2 linked regions of the Parashewanella spongiae genome follow. The protein of the gene in region 1 binds, or shares a complex with, the protein of each later gene. Links are inferred from orthologs where the notes say so. Each region holds a gene or a part of one and is shown in the gene's direction. Other genes may lie near its edges. The genes, in order: nusB and rpsJ.

Region 1 (3,222 bases):
TTGGTTATTATCGACATACAAAACTGTCGTTACTTCGTTTCCAAATAAGAAAACGATAACGCAGCACCTTTGATTTAGAAAGAGCGACCAATTTACGCTGTCTTCGATGCTTTTGAGCATTCACTGTTCTGTGTTGTGACCAGCTCACTTAGATGGCTAAGCATCACTGCTCACGCCTTGAACAGATAAATGCTCAAATAGCACAAAATTTAATCCTGAAAGATCAACAGACCCTAATACCAATATATAGTAATTAAATGTTCAACTCAGAGCTATGTATGCACACAAAGTACAAACGAAATTGGTGAAAACATAGTTATTACCGACATACAAAACTGTTGTTATTACATTGCTACGTTGAGATAATTTTGTGAAGTATTCTTTATGAACTAAAGTGTGCGCATACAAGTTCCCGAAGGGCAAGGCTAAAGGTTTCCATTACTGCGTTGCACGTTCTTGAATTATCCCGACAAAAGCACGAAGTGCGTTGAACGCCAGCTTTGTATGGCGGCCATTAGGGTATATAGTACTTTGAACATGCGCCTTGTACTGAAAACCTTTATCTCTTGCTGAGTGAGAGATAAATTACTGTAATTAGTATAAAGTTAAATTCTGGTAATTTGCATCAAGACTCGGGCTAGAAATATGCTATCATTGCGCTAATTTTCAGCCCTGTCGGGTGCGTACTAACTTAGGTAAAAAGATGAACGTAGTTGAAGGTAATATCGAAGCAAAAAACGCTAAAGTAGCCATCGTAATTTCACGCTTTAACAGTTTTATTGTTGAAAGCTTGTTGGACGGAGCTCTTGATACCCTAAAGCGTTTTGGCAATGTCAATGATGACAATATCACAGTTGTACGTGTTCCTGGTGCTGTTGAACTTCCGCTCGCGGCACGACGTGTTGCTGCAAGTGGTAAATTCGACGGTATTATTGCCCTAGGTGCTGTAATTCGAGGCGGTACCCCGCATTTTGATCTTGTTGCAGGCGAATGCAATAAAGGTTTAGCCCAAGTTTCTTTAGAGTTTGATACACCTGTTGCTTTTGGTGTACTCACAACTGACACCATAGAGCAAGCAATTGAGCGTGCTGGTACTAAAGCAGGCAATAAAGGTGGAGAAGCTGCCCTAAGCGTGTTGGAAATGGTTAATGTTTTAGAAGCACTAGAGCAACAGCTGTAATTAAGTAGGAATTAACATGAAGCCTTCAGAGCGCCGCAAAGCACGCCGTCTTGCGGTTCAAGCCATTTACTCTTGGCAATTAAGTAGCAACAATACTGCCGATGTTGAACACGAGTTCTTAACAGAGCAAGACATCAAAGGTGTTGATGTTAGCTATTTTAAAGAGTTACTTTCTGGAGTCGCGAGCAAAGCATCTAAATTAGATGAATTGTACGCACCACATCTTGACCGTGATGTTGAAGATGTTTCTCCAGTCGAAAAGGCGATTGTTCGCTTAGCTACTTTTGAACTTACATTCCGTAAGGATGTACCGTATAAAGTAGCGATTAATGAAGCTATCGAACTCGCCAAAGTCTTTGGTGCAGATGATAGTCATAAATTTGTGAATGGTGTGCTAGATAAGCTCGCAGGCAAAAAACGCAAATAATATTTAAAACGGTATCTTAGGATGCCGTTTTTTTTAGCAAAGTTTTATATCTGATCTATAGTTGCAGTCTTACAAAATTATTCTCTTGTTGTAGCGGAACTCAAAGTGAAAGAATTTCAAATTATTGAACAATATTTTGCAGGCCAAGGGCCGATGCGAAAAGATGTAGTACTAGGTGTTGGTGACGACTGTGCGCTAGTCCAACCTGCTGATGACAAAGTTATTGCTATTTCCTGTGATACCTTCGCCGAAGGCACACACTTCCTCTCGGATATGCCTGCGGCTGATGTAGGGTTTAAATCATTAGCAGTAAATCTCTCAGATCTTGCTTCAATGGGAGCCGAGCCAGCATGGATGACCTTAGCGTTAACGCTACCTGAAATCGATGAAAGCTGGCTGAAACAATATTGTGAAGGTCTGTATGAAATTGCTGAATACTATAATATCTCACTAGTAGGTGGTGACACGACTCGTGGCGCTAGAAGCATTACGATTACGGTTAATGGTCAAGTACCTGAAAGCATGGCTTTAACGCGCGGTGGGGCGGGCGTGGGTGATTGGGTTTATGTCACTGGAACACTTGGTGATTCCGCACTCGGTTTAGATATTTTGCTTGGTAACCGAGATGCTGAAAGCGAAAATAAAGAGTATTTGATTGGTAGACACTACAGACCAACACCAAGAATGTTAGCAGGGCAATCGCTTCGAGGAATAGCTTCCAGCGCAATTGATTTATCGGACGGATTAATTTCGGATATCCAGCATGTTTTAAAATCATCTGAGGTTGGAGCGATAATTAATGTTGACCAATTACCGCTTTCAAAGGCGCTAATATCATCAGTTGGGCAAGAACAGGCAATTGAATATGCTCTGGCTGGTGGAGAAGATTACGAATTATTATTTACGGTTCCAGATGCTAAAGTTGGTGCTTTAACCGCATCGCTAAATTATGCTGGTGTTAATTACACTAGAGTAGGGCAAATAACGGCAGGTAGAGACTTAGAGCTATCATTTGATGGTAGAACTTATGTTCCTCAGCAAAACGGATTTAAACATTTCTGATGAATCTATTTACTCAAGATACTCATGTAAAAAAGCTGTCACTAAAGAATCCAATACATTTTTTAGCCTTGGGTTTTGGAAGTGGTTTGGCAGCAAAAGCGCCGGGAACATTTGGCACATTAGCGGCTTTACCTGTATTTTTGTTACTGAGTTTTTTACCTGTCTCTAGTTATATTCTAGTGACGATTATTGTTTCAGTTGTAGGTATCTACATTTGTGATAAAGCGGCGAGAGATATGGGCGTTCATGATCATGGCGCCATTGTTTGGGATGAAGTTGCAGGGCTGCTGACCACGCTTATTGCTGTGCCTATGCAGTGGCAATGGATACTAGTTGGTTTTGCCCTGTTTCGATTTTTCGATATTATCAAGCCATGGCCGATAAAGTGGTTAGATGCCAAAGTATCGGGTGGTTTTGGCATTATGATTGATGATATTGTCGCGGGAATATTCTCATTAGTCTGCTTACAGGTCGTGCTTTACTTCTTTTAACCTAGAAAAATCAGTTGGTGGCGTTCTTAAACACAGAGAAAATTTTCGATGACAGGCGTGAC
Region 2 (3,167 bases), 1.2 Mb from region 1 along the record:
AAGATCAAAACCAGCAAAACCTTGAGAACTTGACTGAGCAAAGGGACAACCTTGCTGCTGTGGCCACCTCAATCTATCAAATGAGTGAGGCGGTAAATGAAGTTGCAGAAAATACTGTAGAAACATCAGAGAGCATTGAAAAATCATTAACTCAAGTAAGTCAGACGCAACAAGCATTAGCGCAGTCGCAACAGTCAAGTAATAAAATTTCTGAACTGCTAGAGCATTCACAGTCATCAATTGCCCACTTAGATGTATTATGTGGACAGATTGGAGAAGTGCTGAATGTTATCGACAACTTAGCCGAGCAAACTAACTTACTTGCATTAAACGCGGCCATCGAAGCTGCACGGGCTGGTGAAGCGGGCAGAGGATTTGCCGTTGTCGCTGATGAAGTTAGGGTGTTAGCGAATCGGTCACAAACCTCGGCAAAAGAAATTCAATGCATCATCAATGGATTAAAAGACACTACAGCCGAAGCTGTCGAACAAATGCAATATAGTCATAGCTTAACGGAAGAAAGCGTTAAATCTGAAAACACCCTCAAACAAACCTTGATGAAAATGAGTGGCTCACTCGAGCAAGTTCAGCATATGGGGCATCAAACTGCGGTAGCCGTTGAGGAACACGCTCAGGTTATGAATGAAGTGCGGCGGCATATTAGTCAGATTGAAACAAACACAGAAACTATCGTTGGAAATACCAACACATCGGCGGCACTGTCGCAAGCCATTACGCGGCAGAATCGGCGTCAACAAGATCTAGTCGCTCAATTTGATAAATAACAACGTGAGATTGGAACATAATACCAATTACAGTAATTAAATACCCAACTCAGAGCTATGTATGTTTTCAAAGTACAAGTGAAATTGATGAAGACATAGTTATTACCGACATACAAAACTGTCGTTATTACATTGCTACGTTGAGACAATTTTGCGTAGTAATTTGGACACATACAAGCTCCCGAAGGGCAAGGCTAAAGGATTCCATTACTGCGTTGCAAGTTTTTGAATTATCCCAATAGTACCTCAAACTTGCGCCTTGTACTGAAACCCTTTAGCTCTTGCTGAGTGGGAAGTTAATGGCTGTAATTGGTATAACTAATTAATGTTGAAGTTAAAATTGAATTGACGAGAAAAACAACTTCTAAGAGGTAGTATTGATACATTATTTCTGTATAATAGGCGCTCTTTTTTATTGAGTGGATCTATTGCGAAAAAATGCAGAGAATTTGCTCAATCGGGTTGATTTTTGGTGTAAGCCGAGTATAATCGCCCCACTTCGCTGAGTTGTCTCAGCGAACTAGGCATTAACCACTTGAGTTAACGCTTAACATACATAGCGATTCCGATAGGGAATCGAACGGTTAAATCATCTCGCTCTGCCTTTCAAGAATGAAAGTTGCATGAGGGTGGTTTTTTGTGTTCATTTTTAGGAGCTCTGGTCAATGCAGAACCAAAGAATCCGTATCCGCTTAAAAGGATTTGATCATCGTCTGATTGATCAGTCTACTGCGGAAATCGTTGAAACTGCTAAGCGCACAGGCGCTCAGGTTCGTGGTCCAATTCCACTACCTACGCGTAAAGAGCGTTATACCGTTTTGATCTCTCCACACGTTAATAAAGACGCGCGTGACCAGTATGAAATTCGTACACACAAGCGTTTGGTTGACATCGTAGAGCCAACTGAAAAGACTGTTGACGCGTTGATGCGTTTAGATCTTGCAGCTGGTGTCGACGTTCAGATTAGCTTGGGTTAATTGAGATCCTTAGAAGAGGTTTGAGAGATGGCTATCGGTCTTATTGGTCGTAAAGTTGGTATGACTCGCATCTTCACTGAAGATGGCGTATCCATACCCGTATCAGTAATTGAAATACTAGCTAACCGCGTAGCTCAAGTGAAAACACTTGAAAATGACGGTTACAGTGCACTTCAACTTACTACTGGTACCAAAAAAGCCAACCGCATCACCAAGCCAAATGCAGGTCACTTTGCTAAGGCTGGCGTAGAAGCTGGTCGTGGTTTGTGGGAAATGCGTTTAGCAGATGGTGAAGGCGTAGGCATTGAAGTTGGTGCTGAGCTAAATGTTGATATCTTTGCTGATGTAGCAAAAGTTGACGTTACCGGTCAATCTAAGGGTAAAGGCTTCCAAGGCGGTGTTAAGCGTTGGAATTTCCGTACTCAAGATATGACACACGGTAACTCTTTGTCGCACCGCTCGAATGGTTCTATCGGTCAGAACCAAACGCCGGGTCGTGTATTCAAAGGTAAGAAAATGTCAGGCCATATGGGCGCTGAGCGTGTTACTACACAGAATCTAGAAGTAGTTCGTGTAGACGCAGAGCGTAACCTACTGTTGGTTAAAGGTGCTGTTCCTGGCGCTACTAACGGTAACCTGATCATTAAGCCAGCAGTTAAAGCTTAGGTCTAAGGAGATAGTAATGGAATTGGTATTGAAAGACGCGCAAAGCGCTCTTGAAGTTTCCGAAACTACCTTTGGCCAGGACTTTAACGAAGCACTGGTTCATCAGGTAGTAGTGGCTTACGCGGCAAACGCCCGTCAAGGCACTCGCGCGCAAAAAACACGCGCAGAAGTCAAAGGTTCTGGAAAGAAACCTTGGCGTCAGAAAGGTACAGGTCGAGCTCGTGCTGGTACTGTAAAAAGCCCAATCTGGCGTAGTGGTGGTGTAACTTTTGCTGCTAAGCAGCAAGATCACAGCCAAAAAGTTAACAAGAAGATGTACCGCGGAGCGCTTAAGAGCATCCTGTCTGAATTGGTACGTCAAGACCGTCTAATGGTTGTTGAATCATTTGGTATTGAAGCTCCTAAAACGAAAGAGCTGAAAAACAAATTGACTGCAATGAACCTAACTGACGTGTTGATTGTTACTCCAGAAGTTGATGAGAATTTATTCTTGGCAGCTCGTAACCTGTACAAAGTTGACGTTCGTGACGTTGCTGGTATTGATCCAGTAAGTCTAATCGCGTTCAACACTGTGCTGGTAACTGCTGATGCAGTTAAGCAAATCGAGGAGATGCTAGCATGATCCGCGAAGAACGTTTGCTAAAAGTTATTCTAGCACCACACATCTCTGAGAAGAGCACTGTAAATGCCGAGAAAACTAACACTGTAGTTTTCCGCGTAGCAATTGACGCCACTAAAG

Evidence for each region.
Region 2: the proteins of nusB (region 1) and rpsJ are in contact, whole or in part, in a solved structure (PDB 3D3B), measured with the Escherichia coli proteins. The link is inferred for Parashewanella spongiae from one-to-one orthologs.

The regions. Positions count from the first base shown.
Region 1 is NZ_CP037952.1:4,151,203-4,154,424, reverse strand. The notes cover bases 10-2,901. They hold nusB (transcription antitermination factor NusB), read left to right. Parts: upstream 10-1,196; coding sequence 1,197-1,607; downstream 1,608-2,901. Other genes in these bases: E2I05_RS16445 (phosphatidylglycerophosphatase A family protein), read left to right, coding at 2,669-2,901; thiL (thiamine-phosphate kinase), read left to right, coding at 1,713-2,669; ribH (6,7-dimethyl-8-ribityllumazine synthase), read left to right, coding at 704-1,180. Outside these bases: more of E2I05_RS16445, read left to right, coding at 2,902-3,160. UniProt on the Escherichia coli protein: Part of the processive rRNA transcription and antitermination complex (rrnTAC). The complex forms an RNA-chaperone ring around the RNA exit tunnel of RNA polymerase (RNAP).
Region 2 is NZ_CP037952.1:5,306,589-5,309,755, reverse strand. Bases 270-3,106 are described here. They hold rpsJ (30S ribosomal protein S10), read left to right. Parts: upstream 270-1,450; coding sequence 1,451-1,762; downstream 1,763-3,106. Other genes in these bases: rplW (50S ribosomal protein L23), read left to right, coding at 3,047-3,106; rplD (50S ribosomal protein L4), read left to right, coding at 2,445-3,050; rplC (50S ribosomal protein L3), read left to right, coding at 1,790-2,428; E2I05_RS21110 (methyl-accepting chemotaxis protein), read left to right, coding at 270-785. In the rest of the region: more of E2I05_RS21110, read left to right, coding at 1-269; more of rplW, read left to right, coding at 3,107-3,167. UniProt on the Escherichia coli protein: Involved in the binding of tRNA to the ribosomes. Part of the processive rRNA transcription and antitermination complex (rrnTAC). The complex forms an RNA-chaperone ring around the RNA exit tunnel of RNA polymerase (RNAP).